DNA from 3 places in the Streptomyces sp. a15 genome. Region 1 is predicted to be linked to each of the others. Evidence: riboswitches for the same ligand, from Rfam matches in the RefSeq annotation. Region 1 holds a riboswitch; each other region holds the start of a gene.

What was found. A riboswitch is a leader RNA that binds a small molecule or an ion and turns the genes downstream of it on or off. The one in region 1 is predicted to bind cyclic di-AMP.
Region 2: another riboswitch for cyclic di-AMP. It lies ahead of AC5P09_RS02600 (C40 family peptidase); the one in region 1 lies ahead of AC5P09_RS17885 (transglycosylase SLT domain-containing protein).
Region 3: another riboswitch for cyclic di-AMP. It lies ahead of AC5P09_RS37785 (C40 family peptidase); the one in region 1 lies ahead of AC5P09_RS17885 (transglycosylase SLT domain-containing protein).

The regions. Positions count from the first base shown of each region.
Region 1 covers NZ_JBWLKM010000015.1:39,871-46,869, forward strand. The annotation lists gene AC5P09_RS17875 (LacI family DNA-binding transcriptional regulator) at 1-618, shown strand, start outside; gene AC5P09_RS17880 (HAD family hydrolase) at 722-1,534, shown strand; gene AC5P09_RS17885 (transglycosylase SLT domain-containing protein) at 1,541-2,293, opposite strand; cyclic di-AMP (ydaO/yuaA leader) riboswitch at 2,299-2,467, opposite strand; gene AC5P09_RS17890 (CocE/NonD family hydrolase) at 2,744-4,774, opposite strand; gene AC5P09_RS17895 (polyprenyl synthetase family protein) at 5,152-6,162, shown strand; gene AC5P09_RS17900 (CHRD domain-containing protein) at 6,440-6,999, shown strand, end outside.
Region 2 covers NZ_JBWLKM010000001.1:560,211-567,209, reverse strand. The annotation lists gene AC5P09_RS02615 (C40 family peptidase) at 1-226, opposite strand, end outside; gene AC5P09_RS02610 (hypothetical protein) at 755-1,108, shown strand; gene AC5P09_RS02605 (hypothetical protein) at 1,234-1,842, shown strand; gene AC5P09_RS02600 (C40 family peptidase) at 1,877-3,049, opposite strand; cyclic di-AMP (ydaO/yuaA leader) riboswitch at 3,058-3,227, opposite strand; gene AC5P09_RS02595 (ScyD/ScyE family protein) at 3,492-4,583, shown strand; gene pcrA (DNA helicase PcrA) at 4,678-6,999, shown strand, end outside.
Region 3 covers NZ_JBWLKM010000060.1:2,205-9,203, reverse strand. The annotation lists partial or broken gene AC5P09_RS37795 (ATP-dependent Clp protease proteolytic subunit) at 25-659, shown strand; gene AC5P09_RS37790 (hypothetical protein) at 667-975, shown strand; cyclic di-AMP (ydaO/yuaA leader) riboswitch at 1,346-1,525, shown strand; gene AC5P09_RS37785 (C40 family peptidase) at 1,529-2,002, shown strand; gene AC5P09_RS37780 (DUF6328 family protein) at 2,139-2,702, shown strand; gene AC5P09_RS37775 (ATP-binding protein) at 2,756-3,214, opposite strand; gene AC5P09_RS37770 (helix-turn-helix domain-containing protein) at 3,429-4,289, shown strand; gene AC5P09_RS37765 (DUF397 domain-containing protein) at 4,299-4,529, shown strand; gene AC5P09_RS37760 (8-amino-7-oxononanoate synthase) at 4,572-5,699, opposite strand; gene bioB (biotin synthase BioB) at 5,867-6,999, shown strand, end outside.

The sequences.
Region 1 (6,999 bases):
AGCCACAGCGGAGACCCGGTCGCCGCCGAACTGCGCGACGCCGGCATCCCGTTGGTGGCCTGCGGCAAGCCGCTCGGGCTGGGCTCCAAGGTCAGCTACGTGGCGGCCGCCGACCGCGACGGCGCCCAGGAGATGGTCCGCCACCTCCTCGCCGGCGGCCGCCGCCGCATCGGCATGATCACCGGCCCGCTGGACACCCCGGGCGGCACCGACCGCCTGGCCGGCTACCGCGACGTGCTCGCCGAGGCGGGACTGCCCTACGACCCGGCGCTGGTGGTGGAGGGCGACTACCGCCGCACCGGCGGCGAACAGGCGGCCCGTCGGCTGCTGGCGCAGGCCCCCGACATCGACGCGGTGTTCGTCGCCTCCGACCTCATGGCCGCCGGAGTCGTCAACGCCCTGGACCAGTCCGGCCGTTCGGTCCCCGATGACATCGCTGTCGGCGGCTTCGACGACTCGGCCGCGGCCACCGCCGTCACCCCGGCCCTCACCACCATGCGCCAGCCCTACGACCGCATCAGCGCCGAGATGGTCCGCATGCTGCTCGCGCAGATCGCGGGGGAGGACACGGCGGGAGTGATCCTCCCCACGGAACTGGTGGTACGGGACTCCGCGTGACCGCGCCAACTGCCCTAACCGGAGCATGCGTCAACGCATGTGAAGGCTGTAGCCGTCCGGTTCGCGTCGAGTCGATGCGGCGTTCCATCCGTATTCTCTGATCATGGCCGCACCCACCGCATATTCACTCATCGCCACCGACCTGGACGGAACGCTGCTCCGAGGCGACGACACGCTGTCCGACCGGTCGCTCGCCGCGCTCGCGCGGGTGGCGGCGGCCGGGGCCCGGCATCTGGTGGTGACCGGCCGCCCGGCGCCCAGAGTGCGGCCGCTCCTCGACGACCTGGGCAGCAAGGGGCTCGCGGTGTGCGGGCAGGGCGCGCAGGTGTACGACGCCGGCGCGGACCGTCTGCTGTGGTCGGTCACCCTGGACCGGGAGCTGGCCGAGACCGCGCTCGGCAAGATCGAGGCCGAGATCGGCCAGGTGTACGCGGCCGTCGACCAGGACGGCGTCGACGGGCTGACCCTCATCGAGCCCGGCTATCTGATGCCGCACCCGACTCTGCCCGCCGTCCGGGTCGGGCGGCGCGACGACCTGTGGAGCGAGCCCGTCAGCAAGGTGCTGCTGCGCCATCCCGACCTGTCCGACGACGAGTTGGCGGCGACGGCGCGTTCCGTGGTGGGTTCCCTCGCCACGGTCACCATGTCGGGACCCGGGACCGTCGAACTCCAGCCATGCGGCATCACCAAGGCGACGGGCCTCGCCCTGGCCGCCGACCATCTCGGGCTCGGCCCCGAAGAGACCATCGCCTTCGGGGACATGCCCAACGACATCCCCATGTTCGACTGGGCCGGCCACGGCGTCGCCATGGCCAACGCCCACCCCGAACTCAAGTGCGTGGCCGACGAGATCACCTTGTCCAACGAGGACGACGGCATCGCCGTCGTCCTCGAAAGACTGTTTCCGCAGCGGTAGTCAGGCTCAGTACGCCCCGAAGACGTTGTCGATCGAGCCGTACCGCGCGGCCGCGTAGTTGCAGGCGGCGGTGATGTTCGCGACCGGGTCGTACGGGTCCCACGACGTGCCGTCCACGTGGTACGCCTGGAAGGTCGGGTCGATGGTCTGGAGCAGGCCCTTGGAGGGGGTGCCCGCGGCGGCGTTGGAGTCCCAGTTGTTGATGGCCCGGGGGTTGCCGGAGGACTCGCGGATGATGTTGCGGTAGATGCCGTCGTACGAGCCGGGGATGCCCTTCTGCGCCATGATGTCCATCGCCTCGCGGATCCAGCCGTCGAGGTTGTCCGCGTACGTCTTGGCGGAGGCCTGGGTGGCCTTGGCGACGGACTGGGCGGACTTCTTGGCGGACGTCGAGGCCTTGTCGGCCGTCGTGCCGGCCTTCTTCGCCGTCTTGACCGTCAGCTTCACATCCGGGTGGATCAGCCGGGGGTTGTCGCCGATGACCTTGCGGTTGTCCTTGTAGAGCTGGCGCCAGCCGCCGGGAGTGTCGTACTTGTCCGCGATGCCGTAGAGCGAGTCGCCCTTGGCCGTGGTGTACGTGACGGACTTGACCTGTGCTGCGGCCGGCGCGGCGGCGGGGGCCTTGGCCGGCTGTGCGGCGCTCGCGGTGGTCGCGCCCAGGAGCGGGAGGGCGAGGGCGGCGACGCCTGTTCCGGCGGTGACGACGCCTCGGGTGAGCGGGTTGGTGCGGGTACGACGGTGCTTGCCTCGTGCGGGCATGGCGCTGTTCCTCTCCGGCGCCTACGAGGTGAGCTGTCGGGTTCGGGCGGGAGCTGCCCGGCCGTACCGCCGTGAGGCGGCGCGACTTAACCCCTAGCCGTACCGGCGTGATGTCCGGTCCGGCGCTTACCTGGGTCCCCCGCTCCTGCCGTGCGGTGTTGGTCGATGAGTGTTCTGTAGGGCGGCGGCAGGATTAGGCGTCCGCCCGACAGGCCCGGAACGTATGCGAGAGCACATGGCCGAAACAAGTGGCTGATTCACACTTCGACCCTGTGACCTTGATCTGAGGCATTTGGGGTGCTTGATCCTTTGCGGTTGCCAAGGCTCAACTGGCGCGAAAGGCAAGGCGAAACGCGGACGTGCGGAGGCGCGGCCCCAAGTGGCCGCAAGTGACCCAACTCACGGGCAAGTACAAGGGTGGCCAAAACGGGCAATGGGCCCAACTCGTAGTCAACCGGCCGTCCGTGGAATCCGCTTCTCCCACGTCCGGTGGAAGACGACCTCGTCGCCGTCCGTGCAGATCACCTCGTTTGAGGTGGAAAAGTCCGTTCCGTCACAGCTGATCTCCGACCGTGTGCGGACCGTTGCCCGCCAGGCGAGCTCCGGCCGGTGCAGCGCGACCGTCCAGTCCGAGCGGGCCCGGGCCGACAGGGGGTCCGACTCGTTGATCGTGTACGTCTCCAGCGCGTCCTCGGTGAACTCCAGACCGTCGGGATACACGCGGGTGCCGCCGATGGGGGTCCCCCCGCTCGAGCGAAGTCGAGAGTGGGGGAGCGGATCGACCTCCAGCCGCCACTCGCCCTTGGCCACATCGCGGACGACCAGCCGCTCGGGGCGCGGTTCGTCGAGCGTGACGGGGACGTTGACGCCGAGCGGCTCGGACTGCTCCGGTTCCTCGAAGGCGATGCCGGAGGCGGACTCCCTTGTGCGCACCGGGAGTTCGAGGAAGCTGCCCACCGGGTCCAGGGTGAAGCCGGCCGCCGAGTCGGGCTGCGGCCAGATCCACGGCCAGTACGCGGAGGAGACGGCCAGCCGGACGAGGTGACCGGCCGGGAAGGCGTGCCCGATGCCGTTCAGCTCGAACTCCACGTCCTGAGTGACGCCCGGCTCCCACGGCACCGCCCGGTCCCGCCCCTGCCGCGCCGACAGGTTCAGTACACCCCGGGTGACCAGCGTCGAGGCGCCGTCCGGGGCGACGTCGCACACCCGGGCGATCACCTGGCCGCGCGGCACCTCGGAGGTCAGCCTGAGCCGCACCCTCGGCCGCCCCAACACCCAGGTCTCCTCGTCGGCTTCGAACTCGAAGCACACCGACCTCGCGTCCTCCTCCCGCTGGTCGGGCGGCAGGTCGGCGTCGTTCCCCAGGGGGAGGAAGCGGCCGGCGTCGACACCCGTGTGCTGCGGGGAGCGGACCAGGAGAGGGGCGCCCTCGAGGGCGTGCGAGACCATCGAGACGTTGGGGGAGGGCCAGGCGGGCTCGCCGACCCAGCGGCCGGGCAGGGTGTCGTAGACCGTGGCCGGGGGGTGGGAGTCGCTGACGTAGGCGCGGAGCAGCGGCTCGCGCATCGCGCCCGATTCGACCCCTTTCAGCCAGTGGTCCCACCAGCGCAGGGTCTCCTGGAGGAAGCCGATCGCCGGGCCGGGCGGCAGACCGCGGTCGGGGTACTGGTGGGACCAGGGGCCGATCAGGCCGCGGACGCGGTCGGCGGGCAGGTGCTCGACGAGGCGGAGGACGGTGTCGCGGTACGGGTCGTGCCAGCCGCCGACCGCGAGGACGGCGGCGTCGATCGCGCCGTAGTCCTCGCGGACGCTGCCGTGCTGCCAGTAGCGGTCGCGGGTCTGGTGGTCGAGCCAGGTGTGGATGAGGGGGGCGACCTCCTCCAGGCGCTTGAGCCACATGTCCCGCCAGGCCTCGCCGACGTACCGCGGATCCGGCGGGCGGGAGGCGAGGGCCAGCAGGGCGGCCGCCCAGGCGTGCATGTCCACCGCGAGGACGGAACCTCCCAGGTAGTGCACGTCGTTGTCATAGCGGTCGTCGGTGGAGCAGACGGTGACGACCGCCTTGAGCGGCTCGGGTGCGAGGGCCGCGATCCGGAGGGAGTCGAAGCCGCCCCAGGAGATGCCGAACATGCCGACCTTGCCGTCGCACCAGGGCTGGGCCGCGAGCCATCGGACGACCGCGACGCCGTCCGCCAGCTCGGTGGCCGAGTACGCGTCGTCCGGCATGCCCTGACTGTTGCCGTGTCCGCGTACGTCCACTCGTACGGAGGCGTACCCGTGGCCCGCGTACCAGGGATGGCGTTGCCAGTCGCGGGGCGCGGTCCAGTCGGTCAGGCGGTACGGCAGGTATTCGAGGATCGCGGGTACTGGTTCGTCCGTGAGGGGGCGCCACACGCGCGCGTAGAGGAGCGTCCCGTCCGGGAGCGGGATGCGGAGGTCCTCGTGGGTCGTCTCGTAGGGGAAGGACGTACGGATGTGCATGAGCGTGACCCCGTGAGTTCAGTGGACCGGGTGCGTGGTGTCCGGGGTGAGGGCGAATTCGGCCGTGTGTGTGCGTCCGGTCAGGTGACGGCCGCCCGTCACGCGCAGGACCGGGCCGATCTCCGGAGGCGGCCGGCTTCCGGGCTCGGTATCGACGGTGGTTCGCGACACACTCCACTACTTCCAGGTAAATCGGCAGATATCCATTCTTTTAGAGTGATCAAAAACATACCCGTCGTGATCCGATATCGCCCGGGCTGCACGGGCGGGCGCTATCGGTGATCGAAACGTGACCGGATACGCTGACTTGAGTGATGGCAGCGACCTATCGACAAACCGTGTAATCGCCAGTAGACACAGCAGACAGGAGATCCCTCGTGACCGTCGTCGGGCCGTTCGGGCTGAGCGTGCGGGACCAGGCTCTGGAAGCCGATGTCCAGGCCGGATTGGCGGCTGTCGAGGAGGGACTGCTCGAAGCCACCAAGAGCGAGGTCCCCTTCATCACGGAGGCCGCCCAGCATCTGGTGCGGGCGGGCGGAAAGCGGTTCCGGCCGCTGCTGGTGATGCTGTCCGCCCAGTTCGGCGACCGTTACGCGCCGGGGATCGTGCCGTCGGCGGTGGTGGTGGAACTGACCCACCTGGCGACGCTGTACCACGACGACGTGATGGACGAGGCCGAGGTGCGGCGCGGAGTCGCCAGCGCGAACGCCCGCTGGGGCAACTCGGTCGCGGTCCTCACCGGCGACTTCCTGTTCGCGCGGGCCTCGCACATCCTGGCCGACCTCGGGCCCGAGGCGGTCCGGGTCCAGTCGGAGGCGTTCGAACGGCTGGTGACCGGGCAGATCCTGGAGACCGCCGGTCCGACCGACGGCCGCGACCCGGTCGAGCACTACCTCGACGTCCTCGGCGGCAAGACGGGATCGCTGGTGGCGGTGGCGTGCCGCTTCGGGGCGATGATGTCCGGCGCCGACGAGACGGTCGTCGACGTGCTGACCCAGTACGGCGAGCGGCTCGGCGTCGCCTTCCAACTCGCGGACGACGTGCTGGACATCGCCTCCGACTCCCACGAGTCCGGGAAGACGCCCGGGACGGATCTGCGCGAGGGCATCCCGACCCTGCCGGTCCTGCGGCTGCGCGAGCGCGCGGCCCGGCTCGGGCTGGCCGAGGACATCGCCCTGTGCGAACTCCTGGACTCCGACCTGACCGACGACGCCCTGCACGCGAAGGCGCTGGAGGGCCTGCGGGCGCATCCCGCGCTGGAGCACGCGCGGCGTGACACGGTGCGGTACGCGAAGGACGCGCGGGCGGCCCTTGCCCCCCTGCGCGAGTGCGACGCGAAGGCGGCGCTGATGGAACTGTGCGACGCGGTGGTACACCGGGCGGGCTGACCTCGCCCCCGCCGCCCCTACCCGTCCCATCCCAAGGGGCGCTGCCCCTTCGACCCCGCCAGAGGGCTCCGCCCCCTGGACCCCCGGGCCTTCGCCCACCCGCCGCCCGTCTCGGTCGGATGAGTGGGGACCCTCTACCTTCCGACTCGGTCGGGCGACAGGTAGCCCTCGACTTTCACCTCTCGACCGACCGAGTCGGGTGGCGGGTGGGCATAGGTCCGGGGGTCTGGGGGCGGAGCCCCCAGGAACGCGCACCCCCACACACCCGCAGCAAAGCGTGACGCAGGTCACATTCCCGGCCCGAGTCCACACGGTCATCAGCCCCGTATACCTGCTCATGCGCATGAACGCGATCATCACCGCCGTCACTGTGGCCGTCGGCGGCCTCGCCGCCACAGCGACCCCTGCCTCCGCCTCCGCCTCTGCCGACGCCGCCGGAGGCGACAGCACCGTCCTCGCCGCCAGCCTCCGAGGTGCCAGCGAGGTACCGGCCGAAGGCGACAAGGACGGCGCCGCGCTCCAGTTCGTCAAGGTCGACGGCGACAAGGTCTCCGTCGCCGTCAAGTGGCGCGGCACCGACAAGCCGACCGCCCTCCACATCCACCAGGGCGCCAAGGGCACCAACGGCGGCATCAAGGTGGACTTCACCGAGCTGCTCAAGAGCAAGAGCAAGAGCAAGAGCAAGGCCCGTACCGTCACCGGAACCGTCAAGGTCAAGGACCCGGCCCTGCTCGACGCCCTCAAGACCGACCCCAGCTCCTTCTACGCCAACCTGCACACCGCCGAGTTCCCCGGCGGAGCCGTCCGCGGCCAGTTCCACAAGGTCACCGTCGCCGC
Region 2 (6,999 bases), on a different contig from region 1:
CCTCCGCCTTCTCCTTCGCGCCGTTGTACTTCTCGGTGGCGACCTCCGCCTCCTGGTACAGCTTGTCCACCTTCGCCTTGACCTGCGCCGGCGTGAGCTGAGGCTCGGCGTGTCCGGTCCCGTCGAAGCCGGTCGCGGTCGCCGCGCCCGCGAGGGCGATCGTCGCCGCCGTCCGGGCCTTGGTGCCGCTGACCGAGCGTTGCCGGGGCTTGCGGTGCGCTGCCACGTGGACTGCACGTCCTTTCGTACGACTCGTACGACCGCCCTGTCCGTACGAACGCCAAGCGGAGCGGACGTACGGCCACCCGGGGGCGGTCACGCGTCCGGCGACGACCCGCACAGGGGGAGCGGACCGCCGCCGGACCTTCTCGGCGGTGGTGGCCGACTGCCGCCCCTGGTCCGGGCGGCGGTGGGGAGCCGGTCACCTGAGGGAGGACGCTAAACCTGACCGTGACGGCGGGGTAACGCGATGTGCGGAAGTTCTCCGAGCTGACCACCGGGTGACCGTATGTGACCGTGATCCGCGGTCGGCCCCGTCGACTTCACGCAGAGCGATGACCGATGTGCCGAATCCGGACCAGCGAGGGCGGTCGGGTGCTATGGGCCGCATATATGCAAGATCTGCCGCGGCGAGGCGAGGTGAGGCGAGGCGAGGTGGGTGAGGCGAGGCAGGGGTCGGGGTCGGGGTCGGGAGAGGCGGTTGGGACGGGGCGGTGTCGGAGGGCGCCCGGGGGTCTGATTAGGCTCCGGCCTCATGGACGTACTCATCCATCTCTTCGTCGGCCTGCACATCATCGGCATCGCCTCGCTGCTCGGCGGCTTCCTCACCCAGATGAAGGCGATGGGCCAGGGCACCGCCCGCTTCGTCCCGGCGATGCTGCACGGCGCGCTGACGATGCTGGTCACGGGCGTCATCCTGGTCGGCCTCAACCAGGCCGACGACCAGTCCGTCAACAACATCAAGATCGGCGTGAAGCTGGCCCTGCTGATCGTGATCCTGGGGCTCGTCTACGTCCAGCGGGACGAGGAGACGGTGGACAAGCGGCTGTTCGGGCTGGTCGGCGCGCTGACCACGGCGAACATCTTCATCGCGGTGCTGTGGACCTGAGGGACCCGTCGCCGGCCCGGGCCGAGGTCACCGCGCCCACGGCGACGGTCTGAGTAGTTCCGCTCATGACAACCCGCGCTCCGAGCGGGGAAACTCTGCCCATGCCCTTCAGGCGATCAGCAGCCATGGCCGCAGCCGCTTCCCTCACGGCGATCACCATGACCGCGTGCGGCAGCCAAAAGGGCGGGGCAGCCGATGAGGCCGGCTCCGCGCAGTCGGGCAGCCCGACGCCTTCCTACCCGCCCCCGCCGAAGTGCGCGCAGCCGACCGAGACACCCACGGCGCTGCCTTCCTCACCCGTTCCGAGCACGTCGAGCACGTCGAGCACGTCGAGCCCGGACGGAGGCCGACCGGACGGGCCCGTCGACGCGCCCCCCAACTACGCCGACAACCACGCCTACCGCATGCGGGCGTCCCTGAGCGCGGAGCAGCAGGCCAGTGGGCAGGCGTCGGCCGAGCTCATCCTCACGGAGCTGGCGAAGGTCCGGGAGGAAGGCGGCTCCGGGGAGTTCGGCCGCTTCAGTGACCAGCGCGTGGCGGCGGCACTGCGGCGTGTCGGCTGCGGCGAGGAGCATGGCGTCTTCGTCGGGAACGGGTACTACGCCGTCTACACGGGCGTCGTGTGCGTGTCCGGGCGGGTGACGAAGGACGAGCTGACCAGCGAGGTGCACGGCGTCTACGCCGAGCCCCAGCCGGGAGCGGGGCCCTGTGTCGAGAACCAGGGAGGTCACTGACCAGGGCCCGCGCCCGCGTCCGGGCGGCGTCCTGTCAGGCCGGCCGCACCACGCTGTGGATCGACGACTCGCCGTCGTAGAAAATGGACTCCTCGCGGACGTACGCGCCCGGCTTCGGGGCGTGGATCATCATGCCGTTGCCGATGTAGAGGCCGACGTGGCTGATGTCGTCGTAGAAGAAGACCAGGTCACCGGGCTGGGCGGCGGAGACGGAGACCGTGGTGCCGGCCTTGACCTGGTCGTAGGTGACGCGCGGGATGTCGACGCCGGCGGCCTTCCAGGCGGCCTGGGTGAGGCCGGAGCAGTCGTAGGACTCGGGGCCGGTGGCGCCCCAGACGTACGGCTTGCCGATCTGGGCGCGGACGAAGGCGAGCGCCTTCTCGGCCTTGGTGGCGTACGAGGCGTCCGTGGCGGTGGACGAGTCGGTGGAGGAGGAAGAGCTCGACGAGCCGCTGCTCGCCTCCTGTTGAGCCGCCGCCTCCTCCCGGGCCTTCTGCTCCGCCGCCTGCTGCCGCGCCAGCTCGGCCGCCTTGGCCGCGGCCTCCTGCTGCTTCTTCCGCTCGATCGCCGCGAGCCGGGCCTTCTCCTCGGCGGTCAGCTGCGACAGCAGCGCGCGGGCGTCGGCGAGCTTAGTCTGCACCGTGGCCTTGGCGGTCTTGAGCTCGCCCTGTGACTTGGTGAGCGTCTGAAGGCTCTCGGTGGCCTCCTGGCGCTTCTTCATCGTCGCGGACTGCTCGGTGACGTAGTCGTCGACCGCGCCCTTCTGGCGGTTGGTCAGCCGGCCCATCAGCTGGGTCTGGTCGAAGTAGTCCTGCGGGGAGTCCGCGAGCAGGAAGGTCGCCGTGTCGGGGGCGGAGGCGCCGGTCCGGTACTGGGCGGCGGCGAAGGAACCGAGTTCCTCCCGCGCCTCGTTGAGGCTCTGGGTGCGCTGGGCGACGTCGTCGAGGAGGGTGTCCACGCGCTTGCGCTGCTTCGCGGTCTTCTCCTGGGCCGCGTTGTACTTGTCGGTCGCCGACTCCGCCTGCCGGTACAGGTCGTCGACCTTCTTCTCGACCTCTTCGAGGCTCGGTTTGTCGTCGGCCGACGGGGCGGCGTTGGCCGTCTGGGACAGCAGTGCCACGGAGGTGAGGGCGGCCGTGGCGAGGGCGGGGGTCCATATGCCTGCTACGCGCGTGCCCGAAGGGCGCGACTTGCGGTGCGACGCCAAGGGAGGCGACTCCTTCCACGTTCCGCCTACCGAGTTAGCTGTCGGGTTCGGGCGGGTGGTTAGGAAGGTTTGCCCTACGGCCTTTCCCTGGAAGGGAGTTCGGGCCGATTCACCCCAAGGTCGGTGGGTCCCCGGCTCCGGGCGCGCGGCGGCGCGTCGGACTCGGCGGAGGCCGTGCGGCCCGGCGACGTTCGCCGGTGGGTGTCGTACGGCCTGTCTGGCACGGTAGCCAACTGGTGTGGCCCCTGTGAAGGTTGATGTTCGATATGCCCGATACATTTTCGTGACCTTGGGTCAGGGCATGGCTCGCCGTGGTCGATCCGGAGGGATCTGCCACGACTTGTGCGTATTTTCTCCGGAGTGATGACGTCCGCCCGCTTCGGGGCGCTAGCTTCCACCCAGCCGCGGTCCGGTGCCGTGGCTGGGGAAGAGGGGCACGGCCATGACGAAACGCAGGACACTCGTCGCCACGGGACTCGCGACAGGAGTCGCACTCGCCGCCACCGCGGGCGTCGCGCCCGCCAGTGCGGGCCAGGGAGGCCAGGCGGGCGGCAAACCGGTCGTCCGGGTGATCGCGACCGGCCTCGACAACCCGCGCCAGCTCTCCTACGACCACGGCCGGCTGTACGTCGCCGAGGCCGGCCGGGGCGGCAAGAAGTGCATCGGGGAGGGACCCGAGGGCGAGACGTGCGTCGGCCTCACCTCCGCGCTCACCAAGGTCTACTGGGACGGGGGCGCGTGGAAGCACCACAGGGTGGTGAAGGGGCTGCCCTCGGGCGCCGCCCCGGACGGCGGCTTCGCGACCGGCCTCGACGGTGTCTCCGCCCTGCACGGCAAGGTCTGGGGCGTCGAGACGTACGCCCCGCCGGAGGCCGGAGTCCCGACGGCCCCGCCCTGGAACACCCTCGGCAAGCTGCTGCACCTCGAGCACGGCAAGGCGAGGATCGCCGCGGACATCTCGGCCGTCGAGTTCCGGCACAACCCGCACAAGGCGTCGCTGGAGTCCAACCCGTACGCCGTCCTCGCCCTCCCCGACGGCCGCAAGATCGTCGCGGACGCGGCCGGAAACGACCTGGTCGTCGTCTCGCCCGGCGGCAGGGTCCGCCCCTTCACGGTCTTCCCGGACCACGACGGCAACGAGTCCGTCCCCACCTCCCTCGCCCTCGGCCCCGACGGCACGCTCTACGTCGGCGAGCTGAACGGCGAGGCCGCCAAGCCCACCGCGCGGGTGTGGAAGGTCGACCCCCGGACCGGCAGGATCCTCGGTTGGAAGTCCGGCTTCGGCTCCATCGGCGGCCTGGCCTTCAACGACAAGGGCGACCTGTACGTCAGCCAGCTCTTCGCCGGCCGGGTGACGAAGGTCTCGCACGGCAAACGTACGAGCGTGAAGGTGCCGTTCCCGGCGGGCGTGGCCGTCGACCCGTACGACGGCAAGGTCTATGTCTCGGCCTGGTCGATCGCGGACCGCGACGGCACGATGCTGGAGGGCAGGAAGACACCGGGCGGCCAGCTCTGGAAGATCCTCGGCTTCTGAGCCCTTCCGGAGTCCTTCCGAGAACCCTTCGTACGGGGCGAAGTTCTTGGGGTGGCGGCGGGCTGTCAGTGGGGCGTCCTAGACTCGGAGAGCGATGAGCAGCCTCTTTGATGACAGCTTCCTGGCGAACCTCCAGGGCCCCCGGGCCCACGAGGAAGAACCCCCGCCGCCCGACGACGATCACGCACCGGAGCCCGTTCCGGACGATCTGTTCGGCGGGAAGTTCGACGTGCCGCCGGACCGGGACGCGTACTACCGCGACGGCGCCCCGCGCCCGGCGGTGGACCCGGCCGCGCTCCTGGACGGGCTGAACGAGAACCAGCGCGCCGCGGTCGTGCACCACGGCACCCCGCTGCTCATCGTGGCCGGCGCCGGCTCCGGCAAGACCCGCGTGCTCACCCACCGCATCGCCCACCTGCTCGGCGAGCGGAACGTGCATCCGGGCCAGATCCTCGCGATCACCTTCACCAACAAGGCCGCGGGCGAGATGAAGGAGCGCGTCGAGCACCTCGTCGGACCGCGCGCGAACGCGATGTGGGTGATGACCTTCCACAGCGCGTGCGTGCGCATCCTGCGGCGCGAGAGCAAGAAGCTCGGCTTCACCTCGTCCTTCTCGATCTACGACGCCGCCGACTCCAAGCGCCTGATGGCCCTGGTCTGCCGCGACCTGGACCTCGACCCCAAGCGCTTCCCGCCGAAGTCCTTCAGCGCGAAGATCAGCAACCTGAAGAACGAGCTGATCGACGAGGAGGACTTCGCCGCCCAGGCCACCGACGGCTTCGAGAAGACCCTCGCCCAGGCCTACGCCATGTACCAGTCACGACTGCGCGAGGCGAACGCCCTCGACTTCGACGACCTGATCATGACGACGGTCAACCTGCTGCGCGCCTTCCCGGACGTGGCCGAGCACTACCGCCGCCGCTTCCGGCACGTCCTCGTCGACGAGTACCAGGACACCAACCACGCCCAGTACGCACTGGTCCGGGAACTCGTCGGCACCTCCGAGCACCCGGTGGACGTCCCGCCCAGCGAGGACGACCTCCAGCCCGCCGAACTGTGCGTGGTGGGCGACGCCGACCAGTCGATCTACGCCTTCCGCGGCGCGACCATCCGCAACATCCTCCAGTTCGAGGAGGACTACCCGGACGCGACGACGATCCTCCTGGAGCAGAACTACCGCTCCACCCAGACGATCCTCACCGTCGCCAACGCCGTCATCGAGCGCAACGAGTCCCGCCGCCCCAAGAACCTGTGGACCAACGCGGGCGCGGGCGCGCGCATCACCGGCTATGTCGCCGACACCGAGCACGACGAGGCACAGTTCGTCGCCGACGAGATAGACCGCCTCACGGACGCGGGCGACGCGAAAGCGGGAGACGTCGCCGTCTTCTACCGCACGAACGCCCAGTCCCGTGTCTTCGAAGAGATCTTCATCCGTGTCGGCCTGCCCTACAAGGTCGTCGGCGGCGTCCGCTTCTACGAGCGCAAGGAGGTCCGGGACGTCCTGGCCTACCTGCGGGTGCTGTCCAACCCGGAGGACTCGGTACCGCTGCGCCGGATCCTGAACGTCCCCAAGCGCGGCATCGGCGACCGCGCCGAGGCGATGATCGACGCCCTGTCCCAGCGCGAGAAGATCAGCTTCCCGCAGGCGCTCAAGCGCGTCGACGAGGCGTACGGCATGGCCGCGCGCTCCACGAACGCCGTGAAGCGGTTCAACACGCTGATGGAGGACCTCCGTACGATCGCCGAGTCCGGCGCGAGCCCGGCGACCGTCCTGGAGGCGGTGCTCGAACGCACCGGCTACCTCGCCGAGTTGCAGGCCTCCACCGACCCGCAGGACGAGACCCGGATCGAGAACCTCCAGGAACTCGCCGCCGTGGCCCTGGAGTTCGAGCAGGAGACGGGAGAGGGCGAGGCGTCCGGCTCGCTCTCCGACTTCCTGGAGCGGGTGGCCCTGGTCGCCGACTCCGACCAGATCCCCGACGAGGACGAGGACGGCTCCGGAGTCATCACCCTGATGACCCTGCACACCGCCAAGGGCCTCGAGTTCCCGGTCGTCTTCCTGACCGGCATGGAGGACGGCGTCTTCCCGCACATGCGCGCCCTCGGCCAGGCCAAGGAGCTGGAGGAGGAGCGGCGCCTGGCCTACGTCGGCATCACGCGCGCGCGGGAACGGCTGTATCTGACGCGGTCCTCGATGCGCAGCGCGTGGGGGCAGCCGTCGTACAACCCGCCGTCGCGGTTCCTTGAGGAGATTCCGGCGCAGCACGTGGACTGGAAGCGGACGGGGGCGATGGCGCCGGTGTCCTCCGGTCCGGCGTCCGGGGTGGCGGCCTCGCTGTCGTCGTCCCGCTCCCGCTCGTCGGCCTCCGGCGCGTCCGGCTTCGCCACGCGCCGGACCTCGGAGAAGCCGACC
Region 3 (6,999 bases), on a different contig from region 1:
ACAGACGCCGAAGGAGGGGTACCCATGACCCGACCATCCGCCCGCTACGTGCTGCCCGAATTCACCGAGCGCACCAGCTACGGGCACAAGTCGATGGATCCGTACTCGAAGCTCCTGGAGGAGCGGATCGTCTTCCTCGGGACGCAGATCGACGACACCTCGGCGAACGACGTGATGGCTCAGTTCATGTACCTGGAGTACCAGGACCCGGACCGGGACATCTCGCTGTACATCAACTCGCCCGGGGCTCGTTCAGCGCGATGTCCGCGATCTACGACACGATGCAGTACGTCCGTTGTGACGTGGAGACGACGTGTCTGGGGCAGGCCGGTTCGTCCGCCGCGGTGCTGCTGGCGGCGGGCACGCCGGGCAAGCGGAACCTGCTGCCGGGTGCGCGCGTGGTGATCCACCAGCCCGCCGTGTACGAGCCGGTGCAGGGGCAGGCGAGCGATCTGGCCATCCAGGCCGACGAGTTGCTCCGCGTGCGCTCCCGCCTGGAGGAACTGCTCGTCAAGCACACCCGCCGCAGCCCGGAGCAGGTGAACGCCGACATCGAGCGCGAGAAGATCCTGGACGCGCCGGGAGCGCTGGAGTACGGCCTCGCGGACCGGATCATCCCGAGCCGTAAGGCGACGATCGCCCCGCCCACCGGGAGGTGAGCGGCCGGTGCTCCCACCCGAACTGCCGCCCCTGCCCGCCCTGACACGCGCCGAGGGCGAACTGATCGACCGTTACCTCGACGTGGTCGACCTGCTCGGCCGGATCAACCCCGCCCGCCACGGCGACACGTACCGCGGGCTGCGGGCCGCGCAGGCACTGGTCACCAAGGCGGCCGAGCTGCGGGACGCGCTGGCGCTGATGCACCGTCGGGGCGAGACCGAGGTGCACGCCGACACGCTTGCGCGTGCGCTGCGGGTGCTGGACGGGGAGCGCCGCGCAGCTCGCGTCACACTGCCGCCGCTCTCCGACAGTTGACGCACCCACAGCCGGTCCGGGCCTTCCGTCCTCCTGACGGAGCGTCCGGACCGGCGCCGAAACGGACCAAATGGCGTACCGCCTTTTGGAGTAGTCGCACGTCCATTTACGGGCCCGTCACGGTTGCGCAACACGCATGACCTCAGGGCGGAATGAGTCGTTCCGGTGCTGGTCCGGGCGTCCGCGGATCCCTGGACACCCCTTCGAACACTGGGGTGTCCACCCGAACGGGTGAGTGGTGAGTAACAACACAAACCATCGGTTCCGTTGGGATTTTCGGACATCCGTGAGCCAAGATCCCTGTCTGACGACAAGACCCCGCCGCAGCGGCGGGGCGATCCGGGCGGACGCCGAGTCCTGCCGCTGCCCGGATGACAGGTCGACAGAAGTGGATCGGCAGGAGTGGAGGACCCAAGCACGACGGGTCGCCGGAACGGTCACGCCATGACCGCGCCGAGCTGCCCTTGGGGTGAAGCCGCAGCAGCGGCCGGGCAACTTCGCCAGCCCGAATCCGACAGGTCATCCTTCACAGGCGGCTGACGAAGGGTTGCGCATGACTGCGCTCAATCGTGTCCCGTCGCTCATGGTCCGAGCCGGTACGGCCTCGGCCCTCACCATCGCCGCGATGGGCGGCTCCGTCGTGGTCCCGGGTGTCGCGTCCGATGCCGCGGCCGCCACGCCGGCGACGAAGGCACTTCAGATCGCCGCGTCCAAGAAGGGTTCCCCGTACAAGTACGGTGCCACCGGACCACGTCGCTTCGACTGCTCCGGGCTCACGCTGTACTCGTTCAAGAAGGCGGGCAAGAAGCTCCCCCGCACGGCGGCCCAGCAGTACAACAAGACGCGCCACATCTCCTCCGGGAGCCGCAAGGCCGGAGACCTGGTGTTCTTCCACTCGGGGTCGAACGTGTACCACGTCGGCATCTATGCCGGGAAGGGGAAGATCTGGCACGCCCCGAAGACCGGGGACGTCGTGCGACTGCAGAAGATCTGGACGAAGAGCGTCTGGTACGGCCGGGTCAAGTGACCCACCCTCGGGGGGCGGCGGCGACCTGACCCGCCGTCGCCCCCTCCGGGGCTCTCAAGGGCTCCTCAGGGGCGCCAAGGGCGCTCCGGGACTCTCAGGACGCGTGACACGGGCTGAGATGGTTACTCGTCCGTCCATGGCCGACCACAGTCCCTGCACGGCACGCAACGAGACCCCGCTGGAGCGCGCCGACCGCAACTTCGGCGAACTGCTCCAGGAACTGCGCGTCACGCAGACCGGGGTGCAGATCCTCTTCGCCTTCCTCCTGACGCTGGCCTTCACGCCGCGCTTCCCGTCGCTCGACACGGTCCAGCGCACCACGTACGTCATCACGCTCCTGCTGGCGGTCCTCGCGGCGGCACTGTTCACCGCGCCCGCCGCCCTGCACCGCTCGCTCTTCCAGAAGGGCGCCAAGCCCCGCATAGTCCAGGTCTCCTCGCGGCTCGCCACCCTCGGCATGGGGGTGCTGGTGCTCGCGTTCACCGGGTCGGTGCTGCTCGTGGTGGACGTGACGACCGGCCGGGCCGGCGGGCTGGCCGCGGGCGGGGCGACCCTGTTCGTGTGTCTGTGCCTGTGGTGGCTGCTGCCGCGTCTGGTGAGCCGGGCCGTACGGGCGGACACGCACCGGACGGCCGTCAGGCCGCCCACACCGGTGCGAGGAGGAGTGCCGCACCGAGAACTGCCGGCGCGACGCCGATGACCCCCTGGCGCCGGCAGCGCCCGCATCCCGGGTACCGCCCGCCGGTGTGAGGGTTACGGCTCCTGCTGGCCGGCCGCCGGTACCGGTTCGGCCGGTACGGTCCACGGCACTTCGATCGAGACGGTCTTGCCGCCCTCGCGGGTGGGCCGGACTCTCAGCTTGCCGCCGCACTCGGCGGTCAGCCAGCGGATGATCACCATGCCGCGGCCGTTGTCCTGCTGGACGGCGGCCGGCAGCCGTTTCGGGAAGCGCGGGTGGCTGTCCGTGACACCGATGCGCAGGTGTTCGTCACGGTCGAGCACGATGTCCACCGTGAAGGTGGGTGACTGCCCGAAGGTGTGCTGTACGGCGTTGGTGGCGAGTTCGGAGACGATGAGGCGGATGGTGTCGGCCACTTCCGTCTCTGCGGGCAGACCCCACTCAGCCAGGGTGGTGAGCACGTAGGAGCGGGCCGCGGAGACCGAAGCGGGATCGCTCGGCAGAGTGACGGATGATTCCAGGTGGTCTGCCATGACGACGTCGTCCCTTTCCCGCGGGACCGCAGTCCGACGCGAAGGCGGAGGTTCGAGTACGGTCCCGGACTGGTGCTTCGTCGCCAGAGTGCCATCACCGAGGCGGTCAGGGGTGGCGATCCACCAAGATATGCATATATCTGTCGCTCGTAGCGGTGAACTCTGCCACGGCAGAGCGTATTTGGGTGCCTCGGTTGGAGTAAGGAGTAGCCCCATGCAGCACGGTCCCGCGGTGCGCCGCCGGAAGCTGGGCGCCGAACTGCGTGCGCTGCGCACCGGTGCGGAGCTCACGAGTGGTGAGGCGGCCCGGCTCGTGGGGTGGCACCAGTCCAAGGTGAGCCGGATCGAGACCGGCGCGAGCGGTGTGAAACCGGCCGATGTTCGGTTACTCCTCGACGCCTACGGGGTGCACGACTCCCAACTACGGGAGTTACTCCTGATGTTGGCGGGATCCGACGAGGGCGGCGGCCGCCACCACTGGTGGCACGCGTACCGCGGGGTGCTGCCGCCGACCTACCGGGACTTCATCAGCCTGGAGTCGCAGGCGAGCGCGATGCGCACCCTGGAGATCTCGGTGGTGCCCGGGCTCCTGCAGACCCCCGAGTACGCCCGGGCGGTGACGAAGGCGGCGGTGGACGGGCTGGACGAGGAAAAGCTGGACGCCCTGGTCGAGGTGCGCCTGGCCCGGCAGGACGTGCTGCGTTCGCATCCGCCGCTGGCGCTGAGTGCCGTCCTGGACGAGGCCGTGCTGCGGCGGGAAGTGGGCGGCCCCGACATCATGGCGCGGCAGCTGGCACGGCTGGTGGAAGCGGCGCGGCTGCCCCAAGTGCGGTTGCAGGTACTGCCGTTCGCGGCCGGCGCGCACATCGGCGTCACCGGCCCTTTCGTTATTTTCTCATTTTCGCGCACATCTGATCTGGATGTGGTTGTTCTCGACCACTTGACGAGTAGCCTCTATCTCGAGCGGAAAGAAGACCTCCAGGCCTACACCGAGGCCTTCAACGCCCTTCAGTTCCACGCCCTTTCGCCCGAGGACTCGTTGGACTACATCGCCGCTATAGGTGACGGCGCGTAAGGAGGCACCATGTCTGCCCTGCCTCGGCACGTACTTTCCGGTACTGATCTGCCCGGCCTGCGGTGGCTGCGCAGCAGTTACAGCACGGGAGCGAACAACTGCGTCGAGACTGCCCGGCTCGTGGCCGGGCACTCGGCGGGACTGCTCGCCGTGCGCGACTCGAAGAACCCGGCCGGACCCGCGCTGCTCTTCTCCCCCGAGAGCTGGGCGGGTTTCACGGCCGCGGTGCACCACATCTGACCCGTTCAGTCATCTGGCGACGCACGGCCGTGGCACGCCGACTCATGGTCGCGTCTCGCCGATCACCCGTACAGCGCGTTCGATCTGCCCGTCCAAGAGGTCCGCGCGGGCGGTGAGCCTCAGCCGGGAGATGCCGTCGGGCACGGAAGGAGGACGGAAGCAGCCCACGGCCAGCCCCTGCGCACGACAGTCGGCCGCCCAGCGCACGGCCCCCTCCGGGGACGGTGCGCGCACGGAGACGACCGCGGCGTCCGGACGTACCGCCTCCAGACCCGCGGCGCTCAGGCGTGCGTGCAGCTCGGCGGCGACCGCGCGGGCCCGCGCCGCCCGCTCCGGCTCGCGGCGCAGCAGGCGCACGGCCGCCAGGGCCGCACCCGCCGCCGCGGGGGCGAGGCCGGTGTCGAAGATGAACGTCCGGGCCGCGTTGACCAGGTGGTCGATCACCCGGGCGGGGCCGAGGACGGCACCGCCCTGACTGCCGAGCGACTTGGACAGCGTGACCGTCACGACGACGTCGTCGGCGCCCGCGAGGCCCGCCGCCTGCGGGGCGCCGCGGCCGCCGTCGCCGAGGACGCCGAGGCCGTGGGCGTCGTCGACCACCAGCCCCGCGCCGCGTTCCCGGCACGCTTCGGCGAGCCCGGCCAGCGGGGCCGCGTCGCCGTCGACGGAGAAGACCGTGTCGGAGACGACGACGGCGGGTCCTTCGTGGGTCAGGAGCGCCTTGCGTACGGCGTCCGGGTCGGCGTGCGCGACGACCTGCGTGCTCCCGCGGGCCAGTCGGCAGCCGTCGATGAGCGAGGCGTGGTTGCCCGCGTCGGAGACGATCAGCGAGCCGTGCGGCGCCAGCGCGGTGACCGCGGCGAGGTTGGCCGCGTAGCCCGAGGAGAAGACGAGCGCCGCCTCGAAGCCGCAGAAGTCGGCCAGCTCGCGTTCCAGTTCCTGATGGAGCTCCGTGGTGCCGGTGACGAGCCGGGAGCCGGTCGAGCCGCCGCCCCAGGTCCGCGCGGCCCGCGCCGCGCCCTCGGTGACCTCCCGGTGCCGGGCCAGGCCCAGGTAGTCGTTGCTCGCCAGGTCCAGGAGCGGGGAGTCGGAAGGGCGGGGGCGCAGCGTCCGTACGAGTCCGGCGCGGCGGCGCAGCTCGGCCTGCTCGTCGATCCAGGCGAACGCCATCGGCCCTCCAGGGAATGGGTAGACAGTGCCGGTGATTTGTAGGCAGTCCACAGACACTAGCGGGACTGCCGGGCACCCATGATGTGGCAATACCCACACGTCGAAGCGTCTCTGTTGTGCGAACTCTCCTTGGCCGAAGGCGGCTCCGTAGGACAGGATCGGCTCTCATGGACCTGCTGAACACGCTGGTGGACAAGGGGCTTCGGCGCGAGCTGCCGACCCGCGAGGAGGCGCTGGCCGTCCTCGCCACTTCCGACGACGACCTGCTCGATGTGGTGGCCGCGGCCGGCAAGGTGCGCCGGCACTGGTTCGGGCGACGGGTGAAACTCAACTACCTGGTCAACCTCAAGTCGGGCCTGTGCCCGGAGGACTGTTCCTACTGCTCCCAGCGGCTCGGCTCCAAGGCCGGCATCCTCAAGTACACCTGGCTCAAGCCCGACGACGCCTCGAAGGCCGCCGCGGCCGGGTTGGCGGGAGGCGCCAAACGGGTGTGTCTGGTGGCCAGCGGGCGCGGGCCCACCGACCGGGACGTGGACCGGGTCTCCGACACCATCAAGGCGATCAAGGACCAGAACGAGGGCGTCGAGGTGTGCGCCTGCCTCGGTCTGCTCTCCGACGGCCAGGCGGAGCGGCTGCGCGCGGCGGGCGCGGACGCCTACAACCACAACCTCAACACGTCCGAGGAGACGTACGGGGACATCACGACCACGCACACGTACGCCGACCGGGTGGAGACCGTGCGGAAGGCGCACGCGGCCGGGCTGTCCGCCTGCTCCGGGCTGATCGCGGGCATGGGCGAGCGCGACGAGGACCTGATCGACGTGGTCTTCTCGCTGCGCGAGCTGGACGCGGACTCGGTGCCGGTCAACTTCCTGATCCCGGTCGAGGGCACCCCGCTCGCCAAGGAGTGGAACCTCACCCCGCAGCGCTGCCTGCGGATCCTGGCGATGGTCCGGTTCGTCTGCCCGGACGTCGAGGTGCGCATCGCGGGCGGCCGCGAGGTCCATCTGCGCACCATGCAGCCGCTCGCCCTGCACCTGGCCAACTCGATCTTCCTGGGCGACTACCTCACGACGGAGGGCCAGGCCGGCAAGGCCGACCTGGACATGATCGCGGACGCCGGGTTCGAGGTGGAGGGCACCGACCAGGTGACGCTCCCGGAGCACCGGGTGACTGCCGGGGGCGGGTGCGGGTCGCACGAGGGCGGCGGCGCGTGCGGGTCCGCTCCGGCCGCCGCGCCTGCGGGCGAGCCTCGTACGGACCTGGTGGCCGTACGCCGTCGAGGCGCCGGAACGGACCT